Regions from separate parts of the Brenneria sp. L3-3C-1 genome, predicted to be linked through region 2. Evidence: predicted binding sites of a transcription regulator. Region 2 holds the regulator's gene; each other region holds the start of a gene.

Region 1 (5,678 bases), on a different contig from region 2:
AACTGACCGATCAGGCGCTGGCGCTGCTGGACGCCAATCCGATCGACGAACTGCTGCCGCAAGAACTGAGTCGATCGCTCATCAGCCTGCCCGAAGCCCTGCATATCCTGCACCGTCCCCCGCCGGACATTCAACTCAGCGAACTGGAACTGGGTAAACACCCGGCGCAACAGCGGCTGATTATGGAAGAACTGCTGGCGCATAACTTAAGCATGCTGGCCGTTCGCGCCGGCGCGCAAAGCTACCGGGCATTATCCCTGGCGGCTGATGATTCTCTTAAACTACGCCTGCTGACGGCGCTGCCGTTTACGCCGACTGCCGCGCAGGAACGCGTGGTTGGTGAAATTGAAGCCGATCTGGCAAAAGAGTTCCCCATGATGCGATTGGTACAAGGGGATGTCGGGTCAGGAAAAACGCTGGTTGCCGCGCTGGCCGCGCTACGGGCGATAGCGAACGGAAAACAGGTCGCGCTAATGGCGCCGACCGAGCTGCTGGCGGAACAACATGCCCATAACTTTCGCCAGTGGTTTGCGCCGCTGGGGATTGAGGTGGGCTGGCTGGCCGGCAAGCAGAAAGGAAAAGCCCGACAGGCGCAGCAGGACGCCATTGCCAGCGGTCAGGTATCCATGGTCGTGGGCACTCACGCCATCTTCCAGCAACAGGTCAAATTCAACGGGCTGGCGCTGGTGATTATTGATGAACAACACCGTTTCGGCGTACATCAGCGTCTGGCATTGTGGGAAAAAGGCGAACAACAGGGGTTCCACCCACATCAGTTGATTATGACCGCCACCCCGATCCCCCGCACGCTGGCGATGACGGCTTACGCCGATCTGGATACCTCGGTCATTGATGAACTGCCGCCAGGCAGAACGCCCGTCACCACGGTTGCCATACCGGATACGCGCCGTAATGAGATTATTCAACGTGTCGATAACGCCTGCCGGCAAGAAGGCCGGCAAGCCTATTGGGTCTGTACGCTGATTGAAGAATCCGATCTGTTGGAAGCCCAGGCCGCCGAAGCGACCTGCCAGGAATTAACCGCCGCCCTGCCTGACATCACCGTCGGATTAGTCCACGGACGCATGAAAGCGCAGGAAAAACAGGCAGTCATGCAGGCTTTTAAACAAGGCGAACTGCAATTGTTGGTCGCCACCACGGTGATTGAAGTGGGGGTTGACGTGCCTAACGCCAGCCTGATGATTATCGAAAATCCAGAAAGGCTTGGCCTAGCGCAGCTTCACCAGTTACGCGGCCGCGTTGGACGGGGCGCGGTCGCTTCTCATTGTGTGCTGCTTTACAAAACCCCGTTGAGCAAAACGGCGCAAAAACGGCTTCAGGTATTACGCGACAGCAACGATGGCTTTGTCATTGCGCAACGTGATTTGGAAATTCGCGGCCCGGGTGAACTGCTGGGTACGCGCCAAACCGGCGCCGCGGAATTTAAAGTCGCCGATTTACTCCGCGATCAGGCACTGATCCCGCAGGTGCAGCGCGTCGCCCGTCATCTCCACCAACGCTACCCGGAACACGCCAAGGCGTTGATTGAACGCTGGTTACCCGAAAGAACCCGTTATACCAATGCCTGACGGCGCCATCATTCAGCACAATATCCCTTTAAATAATAAGGCATTACCAGCCAGACAAATTTCATATCGGAAACGCCGTTCCGCAAACGTTTGCTTTTGTTAAAGAGATCATTAAAATGCCCTCTTTGTCGTTTCAGGAACGCCAACTATTATGACGACCGCCACCACGGATACCCACCAAACCGACAGTCCCGCCGCGCCCAAGCACAGCGAGTTGATTTATCGTCTGGAAGACCGTCCTCCTCTGCCGCAAACCCTGTTTGCCGCCAGCCAGCACCTGCTGGCGATGTTTGTCGCGGTGATCACTCCCGCGCTGTTGATCTGTCAGGCGCTTGGTTTACCCGCGCAAGATACGCAACACATCATCAGTATGTCGCTGTTCGCTTCCGGTCTGGCCTCTATTCTGCAAATAAAAACCTGGGGGCCGGTAGGATCGGGTCTACTGTCCATTCAAGGCACCAGCTTTAACTTCGTTACGCCATTAATCATGGGCGGGCTGGCGCTGAAAAATGGCGGAGCGGACGTCCCCACCATGATGGCGGCGCTGTTTGGCACGCTAATGGTCGCCTCCATGACGGAAGTTATTCTGTCGCGCTTCTTGCACCTTGCGCGCCGAATCATTACGCCGCTGGTATCCGGCATTGTGGTGATGATCATCGGTCTGTCGCTGATTCAGGTCGGCCTGACCTCCATCGGCGGCGGCTATGCGGCAATGAATAACAACACCTTTGGCGCACCGAAGAATCTGTTGCTGGCGGGTATCGTACTGTTGATCATTATCCTGCTGAACCGCCAGCGTAACCCTTATCTGCGCGTGGCCTCACTGGTCATCGCCATGGCGGTCGGTTATCTGGGCGCCTGGCTGATGGGGATGTTGCCCGACAGCGCGCCGGCGGAACAGCATTCATTCATCATGGTGCCCACGCCGCTCTATTACGGCCTGGGCTTTGACTGGAATCTGCTGATCCCGCTGATGCTGGTGTTTATGGTGACATCGCTGGAAACCATCGGCGATATCACCGCCACATCCGATGTCTCAGAACAGCCGGTCAGCGGGCCGTTGTACATGAAGCGTCTGAAAGGCGGCGTACTGGCGAACGGCCTGAACTCTTGTCTGTCCGCCGTCTTCAACACCTTTCCAAACTCCTGTTTCGGCCAGAATAACGGCGTTATCCAGCTTACCGGCGTCGCCAGCCGCTACGTCGGCTTTGTGGTGGCGCTGATGCTGATTATTCTGGGGCTGTTCCCGGCGGTCAGCGGCTTTGTGCAGCATATTCCGGAACCGGTGCTCGGCGGCGCAACCATCGTCATGTTTGGTACGATCGCCGCTTCCGGCGTGCGTATCGTGTCGCGTGAACCGCTGAACCGTCGCGCCATCATGATTATCGCCCTCTCGTTGGCCGTGGGGCTGGGGGTTTCGCAGCAACCGCTGATTCTGCAATTCGCACCCGACTGGATGAAAACGCTGCTGTCTTCCGGTATCGCCGCCGGCGGTATTACGGCGATTGTGCTGAATCTGGTTTTCCCCCCGGAAGAAAAATAATTCGTACTCGCTTCAATAATTTCTGATAAGCGTGAATAAAAGCGACCGCGGGTGCAACACCGGTCGCTTTTTACGGTCTGTAACAGCATTAGCTATTGAGCCTGCGGGGTAATTGCGGCATAAAAACAGTTATCCCTGACGACTGGCATGGACTGACACGATGAGATTTATCGGGAAATTATTGCTGACCCTACTGCTGCTGGCATTACTGGCGCTGGTGATATTGTACGTAATACTGCAAACCACCTGGGCCTCAAGCCGGATCGGCAACTGGGTGAATCAAAACACGGACTATCAGATCTCATTGGGGAAAATTGACCATAGCTGGTCCAAGCCCGATCGGATTCTGCTGAAGGACGTCATATTCGGCCATAAGGATCAGCCGCCGACGCTGACCGCCAAACAAATTTCGGCAGGGCTGAGCGCGCGTCAGATAACCGACCCCCGCCATTTTTCCAGTCTGGAACTGGAAGGCGGTACGCTGAATCTCTCCCCCGCCGCCGCGACCCTGCCGATCGAAGCCGATGTATTACAACTACGGACGATGGCGCTTCAAGCGCAGGATGATGACTGGCGCTTGAACGGCCAACAGGTCAATGGCGGGATCATGCCCTGGCAGCCTGAAGCGGGGCGTTTACTCGGCAAACAGGGGCATTTTCAACTCAGCGCCCGTTCGTTGCGGCTCAATGATATCCCCGCCAGCCAGGTGCTGATGCAGGGAGAAATTAATCATAATCAGCTTATCCTGGGGAATTTCGGCGCCGACGTGGCGCAAGGCCAGTTAACCGGCAGCGCCAGTCGGGCGGAAGACGGCAGTTGGCAGATTGGCAACCTGCGTCTCAGCAAGGTTCGCTTGCAAACGCCAAGCACCCTACGGGAATTCTGGCAACCGATTACCGCGTTGCCTTCGGTTGCCGTCTCCCGTTTTGATTTGATCGATGCCCGTATTGAAGGGCCGGGGTGGGCGTTTATCGATCTCGACGTCACCCTGCAAAACGTCACATTCAAACAAGACGACTGGCAAAGCGATGGCGGCGAACTGTCGTTCAATGCCACGGATATCGTCAACGGCGATATGCATCTGATCGACCCTATCGTTAACCTGACACTCTCCCCCAGCGGGGTTGAAATCAAACAGTTTACCACCCGCTGGGAAAGAGGGCTGTTGCGTACCGACGGCAACTGGCAACGCAGCAACCATCGTTTGCAACTGAATGAATTCGTGGTGGCGGGCATGGAATACACGTTACCGGCCGACTGGCGTCAGCGTTGGCAAACCACGCTGCCGGACTGGCTGGAGGAAGTGAATATCAGGAAATTCACCGCCAACCGTAATCTGTTGATTGATATCAACCCGGATTTTCCATTTCAGCTTACCGCTCTGGATGGAAACGGCAGCGATCTGCTGCTGGCGCGTAATCATCAGTGGGGTATCTGGAGCGGTTCGCTGAACCTGAACGCCAGCGATGCAACATTCAATAAAGTCGATATCCGCCGCCCCTCTTTGGCCTTAACCGCCAATGAGGGGCAGATCGCATTCACCGATCTCAGCGCCTTTACCCAAAACGGCTTGCTGGAAGCCAAGGCAACCATCGAGCAACACCCCGCCCGGGCCTTTTCGGTTACGATGACCGGGCGCTCCGTTCCATTGGATATATTAACTCGCTGGGGATGGCCGGCATCGTCTTCCGACCCCACGGGCAATTCCAATCTGCAATTGCAGCTTAATGGGCGGCTCGCCGCCGATACGCCGCTCAAGCCGACGTTGAACGGTTCGCTTCAAGGGGCTGACAGCAGCGGACAACCGATCAATCAGCAAATGCGGCAAGGCGCATTGAGCCAGACCGCACAGTAACGCTAATCAACGTTGATGGCCTTGCCGCCATCAACGTATTTCGGATCCCCCTAGTTCCAGCGGCTCTTTCGGCGTAGCGGGTAAGACAATATAAACCCCCTCGAACAACGCGCCTTTTTTATCATCGCCGAACAGATCCACATTCAGTTGCACCCTGGCTTTACGTCCCCGGGCCAGACGATCCAAATCCCCGCTCAACGAACCGAGATCGGCAATCGCGCTTGGTCTGCCCGTTACCGGCGTACTGTAGCGAATGTGCGCATCGGCCAGAATAATCGTGCCGCCCAAATGCCTTTCACGCAGTAGCAACCAGATCAATCCCCAGCCCGTCAGGGTGGCGAGAGAAAACATGCTGCCGGCGAACAACGTATGGTGGGGGTTCTGATTACCGGTTTCCGGCATGGTGGTAATAAATTTTTGACCGGTATACTGACTAATACGTACGCCCATTTTTTCACTCAACGGGATGTGCTGATACCAGGCCTGCTGCAACTGCCCGCACCAGTCAGGGCGGTGCAAAATATCATCCAGCGTCACGACCGGTTTGATCATCAGAAAATGGCGTATCGGCGTGGTTTGCGGCGCAGTGATTTCCCCCTGATTCACAAAACCAAGTTTGGCGAAAAAATCTATCGCGTCCTCGCGGGCGCTACAGACGACGCGCTTCGCCCCTTCCTGACGCGCGACCGAT
Region 2 (5,678 bases):
CGTCAATGCTGAACAGCACTTGCCAAAGCTGAATGTTACGGGCGCGAAATGCGCCGGCGCAGGCATTGAGATAGTAGCCGAACATGCGACGGAACCGTGCGGAGTAGCGCTCGGAAAGCTCAGGCCAGGATTGTTGGAAACGCTCGTGCCATGCCATCAGGGTGCGATCATAATCGGCGCCAAAGTTATGCCAGTCTTCCATCACCATATAAGGTTCGCTGGCGTGCGCGATATGTTGTACTGAAGGTACGCAGCCGTTAGGGAAAATGTATTTATTAATCCAGGGATCGACTTCGGCGTTGGTTTTTTTGGCGCCTATGGTGTGCAGTAAAAATAATCCGTCTGCTTTAAGATTTTTTCTGACGACACGGAAATAGGTGTCGTAGTTTCTCGGCCCGACATGTTCAAACATCCCGACAGAGACGACCCGATCAAATTGCAGATTCAGATCGCGATAATCCTGTAGCAAAATGGTGACATCCAGATCTTTGCAGCGCTCCTGCGCCAGCTTCTGCTGTTCTTTGGAAATGGTGACGCCGCAGACCGAGACGCCATACCGGCGAGCGGCAAATTCCGCCAATCCGCCCCAGCCACAGCCGATATCCAACAGTTTCATTCCTGGTTTGAGTTGCAGCTTTTCGCAGATCATCGCCAGCTTGTCTTGCTGAGCCTGCTCCAGCGTGGACGCCTGTTTCCAGTAGCCGCATGAGTACTGCATCGCGGGATCCAGCATCAGCGAAAATAAGTCGTTGCCTAAATCATAGTGCTCTTTGCCGACTATCCAGGCGCGCTTTTTGGATTGTAAATTTATCAGCCGTGCGGCAGCGATGCGCAAGATATCTTTGAGATGGTGGGGGATTTTTTCATCCAATCCGGCGCGTAATACGCGATGAAAAAATATGTCTAGTCTCTCGCACTCCCACCAGCCATCCATATAGCTTTCACCCAATCCCAATGATCCTTCACGCAATACGCGCTTAAAAAAATCAGGATTTTTAACTTTGATATCGAAAGGGCGGGAACCGTTGATTTTGATATCAGCGATAGCCAGCATTTCCCGCACAATTTGGAACCAGGATGTGTTATGGCGGTCAAGCTCCGCCACATCTTCTATACATGATGAACTCATAACTTCTCCCTACCTTGCTTTCATGATGAAACCGCAAGGAAAACATAGACAATTTTTACCTATTCTCGGTATCGGTGGGGATCGCCCATCGTCTACTCTCTGAATCGTCAGAGGAAATTGAAGAGAAAAGCCGGTACGCAAATACGTAGGGGCACTTATCCTTAAGATAAAAACGCACATTCCCTATGCGCTTAACACTAAAAGATAGTGATAAATAGAATTGTTGTCACAAAAAATCATAAATAGTTTATGACTGCTTCAGTCGGGGTACAAGTATAAATTGACTGAAGCAGTTGTTGGTATCAAGCATCTTGCCGCGTGATATAAGAAATTCGTCTGTTATCAGGAGTAACGTCGATAGTCGCGAAAGGGACCGTCGGCAACGGAACGGCGCTCAATCAGGGTAGGGTGTACTTCGATAACCTGGGCATCTTCACGCTTGCTGGTGATACGGTCCAGCAACATGGAAAAAGCGGATTGCCCCAGCCGTTCTTTGGGCTGATGAATGGTGGTCAGCGCCGGGGTAAAAAAGCGGGCATGGCGGATATTGTCGTAGCCAATCACCGAAATATCCTGAGGAACGCGCAGCCCCAGTTCATCGGCGGCGCAGATCGCTCCCATCGCCATAATATCCCCGCCGCAGAACACCGCCGTCGGCCGGTGTTTCTGCGCCAGAATTTGGTGCATCGCCTTATAGCCGGATTCCGGCTCGAAATCGCCCTGAACGATCCATTCATCATGAATCTGAATATCGGCGTCGTTCAACGCTTTTAAAAAACCAAGATAGCGCCCGCTGCCGGTATTTCGCTCTTGAATGCCGGGGATGGCGCCGATGTCCCGATGACCGCGCTCGATAAGGTAACGGCCCGCCATATAACCGCCCTCAAAGGCGTTATCGATAATGGTATCGGTAAAATCGCTGTGCGCCTGACCCCAATCCATAACCACCATCGGAATGCTGCGATAGTTTTCCAGCATGGCGAGCAATTCGGGTGGATATTCCGCACACATGACCAGCAAGCCATCGACGCGTTTTTGCGCCAGCATGGAAAGATAGGCGCGTTGTTTATCAAGCTCGTTATGCGAATTACATAAAATCAGCGTATAGCCTTTGGCATAGCAACTGTTTTCAACGGCTTCTATGATTTCCGCAAAATAGGGAGCTTCACTTGACGTCGCCAGCAAACCAATGGATTTAGTGTGATTAACTTTAAGACTGCGGGCGACGGCGCTGGGCGAATAGTGTAATTCTTTAATGGCTGCGCGTACGGCAGCCTTGGTCTCTTCGGCGACGAAACGTGTTTTATTAATCACGTGTGATACGGTTGTGGTAGAAACGCCGGCGCGTTTCGCCACATCTTTGATCGTTGCCATGTAAAAATAACTCCTGAACGCACTTATTACAGTCGTAAGTATATTGTTAATCGTTTGCCTGCGTTTATCGTTCTCTTTCTTAGTGAAAAAACAGGATTTCAGAAGGAGAATGCCGAATGTTATACCTGAAGGGGCAAGGTTGACGTTTTTCGACCACTATTTTTCGAATACTACGCGGCGCGTCGTTAAACAGCGGATTTTGTCCGATTTGCCACCAAAGTGGAAGCGGTAATTTATACTATTATTGATACATAGGTATAAGATTTTTCTTTCAAACTATGGAAGAATCGCTATCGTCATTAAGCGGTTTTTTACCCGAGGTTGGGGCTGAGCTTCCAAAGATGGTCAATACTTTCTTCCGATAACTTGTGTGCGCAAAGGAGACACCTATGGATACTGACCTGAAGATGTCGTTGCTGACCACCGTTGGTGCGCTGGCGATGATCATTGTCTTTAGTTTTGTCGCGGTACTGAATTAATTGGCGTTGGGGCGTTCCGCCGTTTAACGCTATCACTATTTACTCAGGCATGTTTTACGGTGTGAAAACATGCCTGAATTCTTTCTGCCTCGCAGTTTAGCTTGTTGTGCCCTCTCTGAGCCAGCGTCAGCGCATGGTCTGAGGAGTGACGACGCGCCGTGCGCCGACATAATGATCCTGCCAGTAATCCTCACTCAGTTTACTAATGCGAATATCCGAGCCGGTACGCGGCGACTGAATGAATTTCCCGTTGCCCAGATAAACCCCGACATGATCGGCGACGCCGCGATTGTTGATGCGGAAGAAAACCAAATCGCCGCTTTCCAATTCGCTTTTCTGAATCGGCGCCGCATCGCGTAAATGATACATTTCATTCGCCGTGCGGGGGATGGGGATTTTAACCACGTCTTTGTAGGCGTAATAAACCAAACCACTACAGTCAAAACCGGTAAAAGGCGATGATCCGCCCCAGCGATAAGGTTTTCCCACCTGGCTCATCAGCTTGTTCATCGCCGTTAATTTGGCTTGTTGATAGCGTTTTTTATGCGCGGCGCTTAATGCCAATCCTTTCTCTTCGCTTTTCCGGTTTTTTAGATCGGTGTTTTTAAGGCCGTGTTTTACTCTGGCGTTCGACGAGGAAAGTCTTACCCCGTTTTTCGTCTGCGACTTTTTGAGGCCGGTCTTAATTAACGCCGGGGTGTTGTTCTTTGTTCTTGATGCGATTTGCTGCGGTTTATGCTGCGTCGTGCGGACGGTTTTAACTTTATTGATCTCAGGATGCGGCGTATTCGCTTTGCGGCTGTTTCCGGGGTGTTTGTTTTTTTTATGATTGTCATCAGGTACGGCGCCTACGCTGGTTTTTGGTGACGATGATTTTGGCGTATGCGGCGTCGCCTGAGCTATGCTCGGGAGTAAATTACTGAAAAATAATATAAAAATAGCAATAAACACGCGCATCATGAAAATGGCCGAATTTAATCCTTAAATCGTTCAAGCGGAACAGTATTCCCGAAAACGGCCGTATAAAAAAGTGGGAATGACCACTTTGTGTATACAGAATAGTGAAAAAAAGTTAATGATGGTTTTTCGGTGGATTTATCATCGTTTTCTGCCGTGAATTTATCAACAGCGGTGTACGCTAGGGGAAAATATATCCCTACAAAAAATAGCGTTTTTTTGTGGCGGCCGCTCTCGGTACAATATCATTGAGTGGATGGCGCTGTAATGGCACATCTGATAGCGCTTATGGTTAATGAACATGACGTTAGCCATCCTATAGGTTAAGGAAGCAAGAGAATGACGACAACGACAATTGAAAAAATTCAGCGCCAGATCGCTGAAAACCCGATTCTGCTGTATATGAAAGGTTCACCTAAATTGCCAAGTTGCGGGTTTTCCGCACAGGCGGTACAGGCGTTGTCGGCTTGTGGCGAACGTTTCGCCTATGTCGATATCCTACAGAACCCGGATATCCGTGCCGAATTGCCTAAGTACGCAAATTGGCCGACGTTTCCCCAGCTGTGGGTCGACGGTGAATTGGTCGGTGGCTGTGACATCATTATTGAAATGTATCAGCGCGGCGAGTTACAGCCGCTGATTAAAGAAACAGCGGAAAAATATAAATCTCAGCAGGAAGGGCAGGAATAAATCCAGCGGGAGTCGCATACGCTTGCATATGCAATGCGGATAAAATTGCGGCGGGATGAAAAAAAGACAGCGTGGCGAAAGCTACCCTGTCTTTTTTAATGCGGTTTAACTGGCAACGGAGGTGGTTGCTGATTGGTTTTCGTCAAAAGCGATAGGCCATCCGCCCATCCGTTTCCAGCGGTTAACCAGTTCGCAAAACAACAGCGCAGTCTGATTGGTATCGTAAAGTGCGGAATGCGCCTGGCTGGAGTCAAAAGCGATCCCGGCGGCAAGACAGGCTTTGGCGAGAACGGTTTGCCCCAAGACCAGGCCGCTCAGCGCCGCCGTGTCAAACGTGGCGAAAGGATGGAAAGGATTGCGCTTCAAACTGCATCGTTCAGCCGCAGCCATCATGAAGCCATGATCAAAGGTTGCGTTATGCGCCACGATAATTGCTCGGTTGCATCCCTGATCTTTTATGCCCTTGCGCACGACTTTGAAAATTTCATGCAGGGCGTCATACTCGCTGACCGCGCCGCGTAATGGGTTAGTGGGGTCAATGCCGTTAAACGCCAGCGCGGCGGGTTCCAATATTGCGCCCTCGAACGGCTCAACGTGGAAATGCATGGTGTCATCCGGCTGTAGCCATCCATCAGCGTCCATTTTTAATGTTACCGCTGCAACTTCCAGTAATGCATCGGTTTTGGCATTAAACCCGGCAGTCTCAACATCGATCACTACCGGGTAAAACCCGCGGAAACGACCGCTCAGGGCGTTCAGGTCATTTTTATCAGCCATTAGTCTCTTAATCTTTAGCAAAACGCAGCGCGCATTATGGCAAATTTCGGCGAGAGATGCAGTATTCCCCGCTTACCCGGGCCTGGCGCATATAAAGGACTGGTGCCTGTCAGGCACCAGTAAAGCGTCACTGATTGCCAATTCCCTGACCTGATTGCGCTCTTTCAATCAGCTCGATTTTGTAACCGTCCGGATCTTCAACGAACGCAATGACGGTGGTGCCGCCTTTTACCGGACCGGCTTCGCGGGTCACATTTCCCCCCGCCTGGCGA
Region 3 (5,678 bases), on a different contig from region 2:
CGCGAATTGCCGTACAGTTTGTGCTGAACTATGAGGAAGGATCGGAAAACCATGTGCTGCATGGCGATGCCGGTTCGGAACAGTTTCTTTCCGATATCATCGGCGCGGCCAGCTATCCCGATCGCCATATGTCGATGGATTCGTTGTATGAGTACGGTTCCCGGGCCGGATTCTGGCGTATTCATCAGGAGTTTCAGCGTCGCGGATTGCCGTTAACGGTGTTTGGCGTCGCCATGGCGCTGGCTCGCAATCCGGCGGTGGTGGAAGCCATTACGTCCGCTGGTTACGATGTGGTCAGCCACGGCTGGCGTTGGATCCACTATCAGAATATGGATATCGATACCGAGCGGCTGCATATGCAAAAAGCGGTGGAGGTGTTGACCGCATTGTTCGGTCAACCGCCGGCGGGCTGGTACACCGGACGCGATAGCCCCAATACGCGTCAGTTGGTGGTCGATCACGGCGGCTTTCTGTATGACAGCGACTATTATGGTGACGATCTGCCGTTCTGGATGCCGGTAACGCGTTCTGACGGAGAGATCCGGCCGCATCTGGTTGTGCCCTACACGCTGGAAGCCAATGATATGCGTTTTGCTTCGCCGCAGGGTTTTAACAGCGGCGATCAGTTTTTTACCTACCTGAAAGACAGCTTTGATGTGTTGTATGCCGAAGGCGAGACGTCGCCGAAAATGCTGTCGATCGGTATGCACTGCCGTTTGCTTGGGCGACCAGGGCGCTTTCGGGCGTTGCAGCGCTTTCTCGACTATATCCAGCAGCACGATCGCGTATGGATCTGTCGTCGTCAGGATATTGCCGATCACTGGATCCGGCATCATCCTTACCCGACATCGTGGTGATTGCAGCGCGGCGAAAAAAGCGCTGTACCGATGAAAACAAAAATGGCCGCCCGATGGCAGCCATTTAAATTTTTGTCATCACACTTGATGCGATTAACGGAAGATGGCGTGGGAGTTGAAACCGTGATAGTTTTTGCCCAACGCTTTTAGCAATTGATTGATTTTACGGACAACTCTCATCTTTATTCTTCTCACTTTTGCTGATCTTACAGGTTGAATGTGCCGAAGTTTACGTTGATGTTTTCAAACGCAACGATGATTTTTTTTACCAGTTTCATTTCAGCTTCCTCGTAGATTAATCCAATTCTGTGATGCTCTTCACGTTTTAAAGCATACTCGCGTCGATATGGTGGGTCAATTTTTTTGTGACGCAAATCACAAAAAAATGATTATGCAGTTTGTTTGAAATAAACCGTCGTTTTGATTGTTTGGTTTTCGCTGACGATCCTCTGTTTTCCCACCAGGCGGTTCGACGACGATCGCGTTGGCGTCAGTGGGACGGCCGGTGGGGTATTACGCGGCAACTATTGGTAAATAGTCTTGAATAGCAGTTGAAATAGACGTCGGGGAAGCAGGATAATCGTTTGCTTCAATTGACCCGGCGAAATTTTGAGGTTTTGCATTCAGCGAGTTAATCGTTTGCGTGCACGGCCTGATGGTTCTTTGTGGATGGGCGTTTGCCGACCATACCCGGTGCAAGGCTGGGTGAACCGCTTACGATTTACCTTAATAATGATGACATCTCAGGGGATACCACCATGTCAAATACCACTCGTCAGGCTGATAGTGCGGCCCGTTCGCACGGCGCGCTTGATGCATTTTTTAATATTACCCAGCGTGGCAGCAACGTGCGTCAGGAAGTGTTGGCAGGGCTAACCACCTTTCTGGCCATGGTTTACTCGGTTATCGTTGTTCCGGGTATGCTGGGTAAAGCCGGCTTTCCGCCGACGGCGGTGTTTGTCGCCACCTGTCTGGTTGCCGGTTTTGGTTCATTACTGATGGGCTTATGGGCCAATCTGCCGATGGCGATTGGCTGCGCCATTTCTCTGACCGCGTTTACCGCGTTCAGTCTGGTATTGGGCCAGCAGATCAGCGTGCCGGTCGCGTTGGGCGCGATTTTCCTGATGGGGGTATTGTTCACCATTATCTCCGCCACCGGGATCCGCACCTGGATTTTGCGTAACCTGCCGCTCGGGGTGGCTCACGGAACCGGCATCGGTATCGGCCTGTTTCTGTTGATTATTGCCGCCAACGGGATCGGTCTGGTGATTAAAAACCCGCTTGACGGCTTGCCGGTTGCGCTGGGCGATTTTACTTCTTTCCCGGTTATTATGGCGCTGCTCGGGTTGGCGGCCACCATCGGTCTGGAAAAACGTCGCGTACCGGGCGGTATTTTGCTGGTGATCATCGTGATTTCCGTCCTCGGTCTGATTTTCGATCCGAATGTGAAATATCAGGGCTGGTTTGCGTGGCCCAGTCTGACGGGGGCGGACGGCACGTCGCTGATCTTCAGCCTGGATATCATGGGCGCGTTGCAGCCGGTGATTTTGCCAAGCGTACTGGCGCTGGTGATGACGGCGGTCTTTGACGCCACCGGCACCATTCGTGCGGTGGCGGGGCAGGCCAACCTGCTGGATAAAGACGGACAAATCATCAACGGCGGCAAAGCCTTGACCTCCGACTCCGTCAGCAGCATTTTCTCCAGTCTGGTGGGTACGGCGCCGGCGGCGGTCTATATTGAATCCGCCGCCGGTACGGCTGCCGGCGGTAAAACCGGTCTGACCGCTACGGTCGTCGGCGTATTGTTCCTGCTGATTTTGTTCCTGTCGCCGCTGTCTTATCTGGTTCCCGGCTATGCGACCGCGCCGGCGCTAATGTATGTCGGTTTGTTGATGCTGGGCAACGTGTCCAAACTGAACTTTGACGACTTCGTTGATGCCATGTCCGGTCTGGTGTGCGCCGTATTTATCGTGCTGACCTGCAATATCGTTACCGGCATTATGCTGGGCTTCGGTTCACTGGTGCTGGGGCGTATTTTCTCCGGCGAATGGCGCAAGCTGAATATCGGCACCGTCCTGATCGCCATCGCGCTGGTGGTGTTCTACGCCGGCGGTTGGGCGCTGTAATCCGCCGGGGCTTTCTGTGTCGGGGGACGTTGTCCCCCTTCAACTGTCCGCTTATCCTTTTTTCCGCCGTTTGATTTCCGCTTTTTCCGCTATTCTTAACATGGATTTGCAGGCGTCGGAGGGCCTATTCCCGTCCGGCGAAAAATATTAATTTCTTCACGTAAAAACCGATGTTAATGCCAGAATAAATGCGTTAAATATTAGGTAGCACGTCATTAAGCCTGGCTGGCGGATAACTCACTTTTTAATGCAGCGGGAGATCGTCTAAGGAAAGCATGGAAATCTTTTTTACTATTCTTATTTTGACCCTGATGGTTTCTCTGTCAGGGGTGGTTACACGAATTTTACCTTTTCAGATACCTCTGCCGTTAATGCAAATTGCCGTCGGCGCCATACTTGCCTGGCCCCAGTTCGGTTTGCACGTCGATTTCAATCCCGAGCTGTTTATGGTGCTGTTTATTCCGCCGCTGCTGTTTGCCGACGGCTGGAAGACGCCGACCCGTGAATTTCTCAAGCATGGGCGTGAGATCATCGGTCTGGCGCTGGTTTTGGTGTTGATTACCGTGGCCGGCGTCGGATACTTCATCTACTGGATGGTGCCCGGCATGCCGCTGATTGCGGCTTTCGCCCTGGCTGCCGTGCTGTCTCCGACCGACGCCGTGGCGCTTTCCGGCATCGTGGGCGAAGATCGCATCCCGAAAAAGCTGATGGGGATCCTTCAGGGCGAAGCATTAATGAATGATGCGTCCGGTCTGGTGTCGCTGAAATTCGCCGTCGCCATCGCCATGGGCACCATGGTGTTCAGCGTGTCGGGCGCCACGCTGGCGTTTATCAAAGTGGCGATCGGCGGGTTGCTGGCCGGTGTGGCCGTCACCTGGCTGTACAGTAAATCCCTGCGCATCATCAGCCGCTGGAGCGGCAATGACGCGGCAACGCAAATTGTGTTACTGCTGTTGTTGCCTTTTGCGGCGTATCTGATTGCTGAACATATCGGGGTTTCAGGCATTCTGGCGGCGGTCGCCTCCGGGATGACCATCGGCCAGTCCGGGATTATCCGTAATGCGCCGCTGACCATGCGGCTACGGGCGAATAGCGTCTGGTCGATGCTGGAGTTCGTGTTTAACGGCATGGTGTTCATCATGCTGGGGCTGCAATTGCCGGGTATTTTGGAAACCTCGGTGACGCAGGCGGAGCTGGATCCCACCGTTGAAACCTGGATGCTGTTTACCGATATCGCCATCATTTACGCCGCGCTGCTGCTGCTGCGTTTCGGCTGGCTGTGGATGATGAAAAAATACAGCACTCACATCCAGAAAAAGAAGCCGATGGTATTCAGCGAATTCACCACGCGCGAGCTGTGGATCGCGTCTTTTGCCGGCGTGCGCGGGGCCATTACGCTGGCCGGCGTGCTCTCCATTCCGCTGTTGCTGACGGATGGCACCGCTTTCCCGTCACGTTACCAACTGGTGTTTATCGCCACGGGCGTGATCCTGTTTTCCCTATTGTGCGGCGTGCTGGCGTTGCCTTTTCTGCTGCGGGGGATCGTGGTGGCGGATAAAGCGGCTTACGCCAAAGAGGAGCGGATGGCGCGGGTTGCCGCCGCGGAAGTGGCCATCGATAGCCTGCATAAAATGGAGGAGCGATTGGCCGCCGATCGGGAAGAAAATATTGACGCCCAGGTGCTGAAAGAGGTCAGCGCCCGGGTGATCGGTAATTTGCGCCGGCGGGTGGTGGGCAACGACGATCTGGAAAACAGTTTGCTGGTGGAGGATTTGGAGCGGCGTTTTCGCCTGACGGCGTTGAATTCGGAGCGGGCGGAGCTGTATCACCTGCGCGCCACGCAGCAAATCAGCAATGAGACGTTGCAGAAAATGCTGCGAGAACTGGACTTACTCGAAGCGGTGTTGATCGAAGCAGTATGATTTTCGCCGGATGATATTGGTATCGTCTTGATTTCTTTCCTTTCACGTTAATCTCCACTGCTCGGGCAGTGGAGATCCTACTCTTGTTCTTATCGGCAGACGCCGTAAATGACTTGTCACTAAATGATAATGATTGTTATTATCCGACTAATAATTCTCAGATGATGTTTGCTCATCCCTCACCGCTGCGTGTGGGATGAGCGCTGCCTATGATGGCGGTCTGAAATAATAAATTAGCGTTAACCATAAATTAAATGGGTTTTTGGTAGGGGAAAATTATGCGCGTACTCGTGGTCGATGATGATTCTGTACTGTGCCATTGGTTAGGCTCTAAATTACACTCACACGGTCATTCCTGTCGTATGGTTCACGATGGCGCACATGCATTAAAAGCCATAAAGGATGAGGTTTATGATGTGGTGCTGCTGGATAGAATGCTGCCGATTATGGACGGATTTACGGTATTGCGTGAATTACAGGGGCTGCGTCACCCGCCGATTATGTTGTTATCCGCATTAGACCGAGATGTCGATCGGGTGATGGGATTGGAACTCGGCGCGGAAGATTATCTTGGCAAACCGTTTAATTTTAATGAACTCAGACTGCGTCTGGATATTATGGCGCGGCGCGGTAAACGTCATGCCGATAATTCCTCCATCCTGACGTTTGAAGATCTGCAACTCGACCGTCTGCAACGGGTCGCCTGGCGTGGCGGCAAGCGTATCGATCTGACGGATAAAGAAATTAAGTTGTTGATTATACTTATGGAAAAT
Region 4 (5,678 bases), on a different contig from region 2:
TCTGCTCCAATAGCCATTCTTTGCTGAACCAGCGTTTTGCCGTGATAGATTGGGAACTCATGTCTGACTTACTCCTGCTTTACGCCGTATTGCTTACCAACGGCCGCTGCCATCAGCGCTTCCTGGGTGGCTTGTTCAATCGGAAAATCACCGCTCAAACGGCCTTCATGCATCACAATAATGCGATCGCTCATTCCTAAAACTTCGGGCATTTCGGACGACACCAGGATGATGCTCAGCCCTTCTTGTTTGAACTGATTGATTAACTGGTAAATTTCTTTCTTCGCCCCCACGTCGACGCCGCGGGTAGGCTCATCAAGGATCAGTACATTCGGGCGAGTCATTAACCCACGGGCGATCGCCACTTTTTGCTGGTTTCCGCCGGATAACAACCCGACAGGCTGTTCCATTGACGGCGTCTTGATATTAAACAGGCGGATAAAATCGCCGACGGCCAACTGCTCTTCAGGGTGCCTGAGTTGCCCGCCGCGACGGCTGAAGTAACGCAGCGCGGTTAATGACATGTTCTCTTTGACCGACATGCCGAGCACCAGCCCATCACGTTTTCGATCTTCAGATATATAGACAATGCCGTTCGCCAAACCATCCTGCGGTCTGCGGGTCACCACTTCACGGCCATCCAGCGCCACATAGCCATTGGTGCGCGGCAGGGCGCCGTAAAGGATCTTCATCAACTCGGTACGGCCGGCCCCCATTAACCCCGCCACACCAAGAATTTCCCCTTTGCGAACGATAAAGCTAACGGCGTCGACCCCCGGCCCGGAAAGATTTTTCACCAGCAGACGGACGTCTCCCGGCGTTTGATTCAGTCGCGGATACTGCTCTTCAAGCTTACGGCCCACCATCATTTCAATAAGCCGATCTTCCTGCAACTCGCTGACCGAGCGTTCGCCGATGAACTGGCCGTCACGGAACACGGTGACGTCGTCGCATATTTCAAAAATTTCTTTCAGACGGTGAGAAATGTAAACAATGCCGCGCCCCTGGGCCCGCAGTTCTTTGATCACGCTGAATAGCGACGCGGTTTCCGTGTCCGTCAGCGCATCGGTGGGCTCATCCATAATGATGACTTTCGATTCAAAGCTCAGAACTTTGGCAATCTCCACCATCTGCTGATCGCCAATCGACAATTCGCCCACCATGCGGCGACTGTCATAGCGCAGATTCAGGCGCTTCAGCAGTTTGTCGGCCTCCGTGTACATCTTCTTCCAGTCAATGCGGCCAAAGCGATTGGTGAATTCCCGTCCCAGGAAAATATTCTCGGCGATGGTGAGTTGGGGGATAAGGTTAAGTTCCTGATGAATAATGCCAATCCCCGCCTCCTGTGAGGCTTTAGGGCCGTTAAACTCCACTTCTTTTCCCAGGAAATGCACGCTGCCGGAATCTTTGTCGTAGATACCGGTCAGCACTTTCATCATGGTGGATTTACCGGCGCCATTCTCGCCCACCAGCGCCATCACTCTTCCCGGGTAAACATTTAATGCAGCGCCGGAAAGCGCCTTAACGCCGGGGAAAGCCTTATTAATTCCTTGCAGTTGCAGTAAAGGTTGCATTGATGCCTCAGAACGTTACGCCAGCACAAAGGATGACATTGGCATACGGGGAACATTCTCCACTGCGAATGATGGCCCGGCTTTTCCCGCTTTGGGTTTTAAAAACTTCATGGCTGATATAATGCAATTCAATTGAGTTTCCCTGGTGTCGCTCAAGTTGTTTTAATTGATCAAGTAATGCGTCATGGAGTGTTGGATTTTTTTCGACGATCTCTTCCGCCAGAATGGCGGCCTCTACCTGCATCTCACTGATTACCGCATCCACAACCTGCAAAAATCCTGGAACGTTATGCGTTAATGCCAGATCGATTCGGGTCGTGGTGTCAGGAATAGGCAACCCTGCATCACAAATCACTACCTGGTCGGTATGCCCCAAACGGGAAATAACAGCAGAAACCTCAGAGTTCAGTAATACCGCTTTTTTCATCTTTTTATCCCATCAGCGAAACGTTTCGCTGATGGTCATATTAGAAAAAGATAAGTTAGAAAGGCAAAGAGGACGTAACGAAAATGTGATCGTTATCGAAACGTTTCGCTCGCGCGCGGGAAAAAACGGGCGCTTTGGGAAGAGAGCTGTTGATGAACGCTGAAAAGATGGCGCGAAGACAAAAAGTGGATTTGAAAAAACGTATTCGTCTTGTATCCACCCATTAGCTGGATTAATCAATGTTGGACAAAAGGGCGGCGTATTATCCGCCCATCGGCTAATAGTATGATGTTACTACTGGATTTTTCTCACCTGTTTGACATCCAACTCGGCCGAACTGAACCCTTTATCCAGTTCCCCTTGCAGTTCAACCTTATCCTGAGGGGTAATGGTCTGCCCGTTCCAGTATTTATCATCGATTTCAACCGTGATGGTGCCTGACTCGTCGCGGAACAGATAGTCTTCGCCCCCGATGCGCTGTTCGATGGTGCCTTGCAGGATAACCCAACTGTCGTCTTTCATCTCTTTGGCTTTCGCAACCGTCGTTACGCTCCCCTGAGGGCCGATAAATCCGCCAGCGGCATTCTGGCTATGAGCGGCAGGCGCTTTAGGATCGACAAACCCGCCGGTTTGTGCGGCGAAAACCGGTGCGGCACACAGTGCGGCGATAGCGAATACAGCAGCTGTTTTTTTCATAGCTTGGTTTCCTTAGTTTCTTTCGATTTGCCGCGCAGCAAAACTGCGCGTGATTTGTTTTACGCGCAAAGTAAAACAAAATGTTCTTAACAGGATCTTAAGGATAGGTCAGATTTCCTTATCTTTAATAAATACTGCGAAGCGCTCCGCGTTTGACGGTTTTCTGGTTGCCAGCGCCGTGCGTTAAACCGTATAACATCGCGATAAGCAACCTGGTGGACGGTATGAGAATATTGCTAATAGAAGATGACCGCTTGATCGGCGATGGCCTGAAAGCCGGGCTGATTAAGCTCGGTTTTAATGTTGACTGGTTTACGCAGGGCAAAGAAGGGTTAGCCGCGTTGGATGCCGCCCCCTACGACGCCGTGGTTCTCGATCTCGGTCTGCCGGAAATGGACGGGCTGGAAATCCTGCGTCACTGGCGTCAAGCGGGACATGACGAGCCCGTATTGATCCTTACCGCGCGGGATGCGCTGGAACAACGGGTTGAAGGCTTGCAGCTCGGCGCGGATGACTATCTGTGCAAACCTTTTGCGCTGGCGGAGGTCGCCGCCCGCCTGCAAGCGTTAATCCGCCGCCGGCATGGTCAATTACAGCCGACGCTCACCCACGGCGCCGTATCGCTGGAACCGGGTTCCCGTACCGTTACGTTCAACAATGAGCCACTGATGCTTAAATCCCGTGAGCTGGCGCTGCTGGAGCTGTTTTTGATGAATCCCGCCCGCGTGCTGACGCGTTCTCAGTTGGAAGAAAAGCTCTATAGCTGGGACGATGATGTTTCGAGCAACGCCGTGGAAGTCCACATTCACCACCTGCGTAAAAAACTGGGCAGCAACTTTATCCGCACCGTACATGGCGTCGGCTATATATTGGGAGAAGCGCAATGACGCATCTCAGCCTGCGCTTGCGCCTGATTGCCGGCTTTATTCTGCTGACGCTGATTTGCTGGGGAAGCGCCGGGTTCCTGTCGTGGTATCAAACCCGTCATAATATTAATGAATTATTTGATACCCAGCAGATGTTATTCGCCAAGCGGCTCGCCACCATGAACCCGGAGGAGATAAACCCGGCGTCCGCATCATTGCCGCAAACCAAAAGTTGGGTTCGCGACCGCCGGGGCAATCAGGAAGAAGACGCGCTGGCGTTTGCCATTTTCACCCGTAGCGGACAGATGGTGCTGAATGACGGTGAGAACGGTAAAGATTTTATCTTCAACTATTCGCAAAACGGTTTTACCGACGGCAGACTGCGCGACGACAACGACCGGTGGCGCTTGGTGTGGCTGGCGACGGCGGATAATCGCTATGTCGTCGTGGTCGGTCAGGAATGGGAATACCGCCAGGATATGGTGCTGGATATTGTACAGACCAACCTCATGCCCTGGCTGTTCGCCCTGCCGGCGATGCTGATTTTAATGTTCTGGATGATTTCTCGTGAATTGTCGCCGCTCAAACGTATTACCACGCAGTTGCGCCAACGCCCGCCGGAAGATGATACGCCATTGGATATCCACAATATTCCCCAGGAAGTTCGCCCTTTGGTGAGTGAACTGAACGATCTGTTTGCCCGCATCAGCGACATGCTGGTGCGCGAACGTCGATTTACCGCGGATGCGGCGCATGAGTTGCGCAGTCCGCTGGCGGCGCTGAAGGTACAGACTGAATTGGCGCAGTTGGCGCATGACGACGAGCCGGTGCGCCGCCATGCCCTGAATAATCTGGATGAGGGAATCGATCGCGCCGCCCGGCTGGTGGATCAGTTGTTAACGCTGTCCCGACTGGATTCAGAATCATTCGTCGACGGTCAACAACCCGTTGAGTTGCAGACGCTGCTGCGACAAATGGTTATCGACCATTATCATAAAGCGCAGGCGGCAGGTATTGAACTGATGCTGAATGTACCAAACGATCCCGTTGTCCGGCAGGGACACCCGTTGCTGCTGACGCTGCTGATCCGCAATCTGCTTGATAACGCCATTCGCTACAGCCGTGAGGGCGGAACGGTAACACTGACGCTCACCGAGCGAAACATCCAGATCGCCGACGACGGGCCGGGCATAAGCAACGACATATTGCCGCGGGTCGGCGAGCGCTTTTTCCGTCCCCCGGGACAGGAAAAATCCGGCAGCGGTTTAGGGCTGTCCATTGTGAACAATATCGCCCGATTGCACGGTATGCAGGTCAATCTCGCCAACCGGCCCGCGGGAGGATTGATAGCATCCGTCAGTTGGTAAGAGCCGGTCTAACCGACCCTTGCGCGTATTAAATCTCCACCTGAATACCGAGTTCAATCAGCCGGTTGGGCGGAATTTCAAACTGATCGGCGGCCCGTAGGGCATTACGGCTGAGCACCATAAACAGCTTGCCGCGGATACGCAGATACCAGGGACGTTTCCCCATCGTCAGCGATTCATTGGACATAAAAAACGAGGTTTCCAGCATCTGACAGGTTAATCCATCCTGCCAGCAGCGGTGAAACACCTCTTCCACATTGGGCGTTTCACGCCAGCCATAGTTGGCGATCACCCGCCAGAACGTCGGCGAGAGTTGTTCAACCGTCACCCGGCGGGCATTGAGTACGTAAGGCGCATCTTCAGTTCGCATGGTCAACAGCACCACCCGTTCATGCAATATCTTGTTATGTTTCAGGTTGTGCAATAAAGCAAACGGGATAACATGCGTCGCGCGCGACAGGTAAACCGCCGTGCCCGGCACCCTTAGCGGCGGGGATTTCTCCAGCGACGCAATCATCGCATCCAGTGAATTACCATGTTCATGCAAACGGCGTAACAGCCGGAAACGCTCGCTTTTCCAGGTGGTCATGATAATAAACATCACCACGCCCAATGCCAGCGGCAGCCAGCCGCCGGACAAGATTTTCACCACGTTGGCCAGGAACATCGGAACATCAATCAACAGCAGGCCGATGAGTAATATCCACACCAGATAGCGATGCCAGTGCCAGTTCTTTATCGCCACCGT

What was found. Region 2 encodes PurR, which represses purine synthesis genes. Its sites were predicted from a motif close to CANGCAAACGTTTGCNTG; they were not measured.
Region 1: JG725_RS15885 (NCS2 family protein) is a predicted target of PurR. The motif match lies at 1,669-1,686, and genes of this name have one in related genera.
Region 3: JG725_RS12500 (NCS2 family permease) is a predicted target of PurR. The motif match lies at 1,486-1,503, and genes of this name have one in related genera.
Region 4: rbsD (D-ribose pyranase) is a predicted target of PurR. The motif match lies at 2,015-2,032, and genes of this name have one in related genera.

The regions. Positions count from the first base shown of each region.
Region 1 covers NZ_JAEMHF010000009.1:20,396-26,073, reverse strand. Annotated here, with positions in the region: gene recG (ATP-dependent DNA helicase RecG) at 1-1,589, shown strand, start outside; gene JG725_RS15885 (NCS2 family protein) at 1,741-3,132, shown strand; gene JG725_RS15880 (AsmA family protein) at 3,293-4,987, shown strand; gene fabY (fatty acid biosynthesis protein FabY) at 5,018-5,678, opposite strand, start outside.
Region 2 covers NZ_JAEMHF010000001.1:850,119-855,796, reverse strand. Annotated here, with positions in the region: gene cfa (cyclopropane fatty acyl phospholipid synthase) at 1-1,129, opposite strand, end outside; gene purR (HTH-type transcriptional repressor PurR) at 1,472-2,503, opposite strand; gene JG725_RS03905 (YnhF family membrane protein) at 2,893-2,982, shown strand; gene JG725_RS03900 (C40 family peptidase) at 3,109-3,939, opposite strand; gene JG725_RS03895 (Grx4 family monothiol glutaredoxin) at 4,279-4,629, shown strand; gene rnt (ribonuclease T) at 4,735-5,406, opposite strand; gene gloA (lactoylglutathione lyase) at 5,534-5,678, opposite strand, start outside.
Region 3 covers NZ_JAEMHF010000005.1:165,307-170,984, forward strand. Annotated here, with positions in the region: gene puuE (allantoinase PuuE) at 1-857, shown strand, start outside; gene JG725_RS12500 (NCS2 family permease) at 1,616-2,983, shown strand; gene JG725_RS12505 (Na+/H+ antiporter) at 3,259-4,905, shown strand; gene JG725_RS12510 (response regulator transcription factor) at 5,184-5,678, shown strand, end outside.
Region 4 covers NZ_JAEMHF010000003.1:248,119-253,796, reverse strand. Annotated here, with positions in the region: gene rbsC (ribose ABC transporter permease) at 1-61, opposite strand, end outside; gene rbsA (ribose ABC transporter ATP-binding protein RbsA) at 69-1,574, opposite strand; gene rbsD (D-ribose pyranase) at 1,582-2,001, opposite strand; gene JG725_RS10485 (YgiW/YdeI family stress tolerance OB fold protein) at 2,296-2,697, opposite strand; gene qseB (quorum sensing response regulator transcription factor QseB) at 2,922-3,584, shown strand; gene qseC (quorum sensing histidine kinase QseC) at 3,581-4,930, shown strand; gene kup (low affinity potassium transporter Kup) at 4,959-5,678, opposite strand, start outside.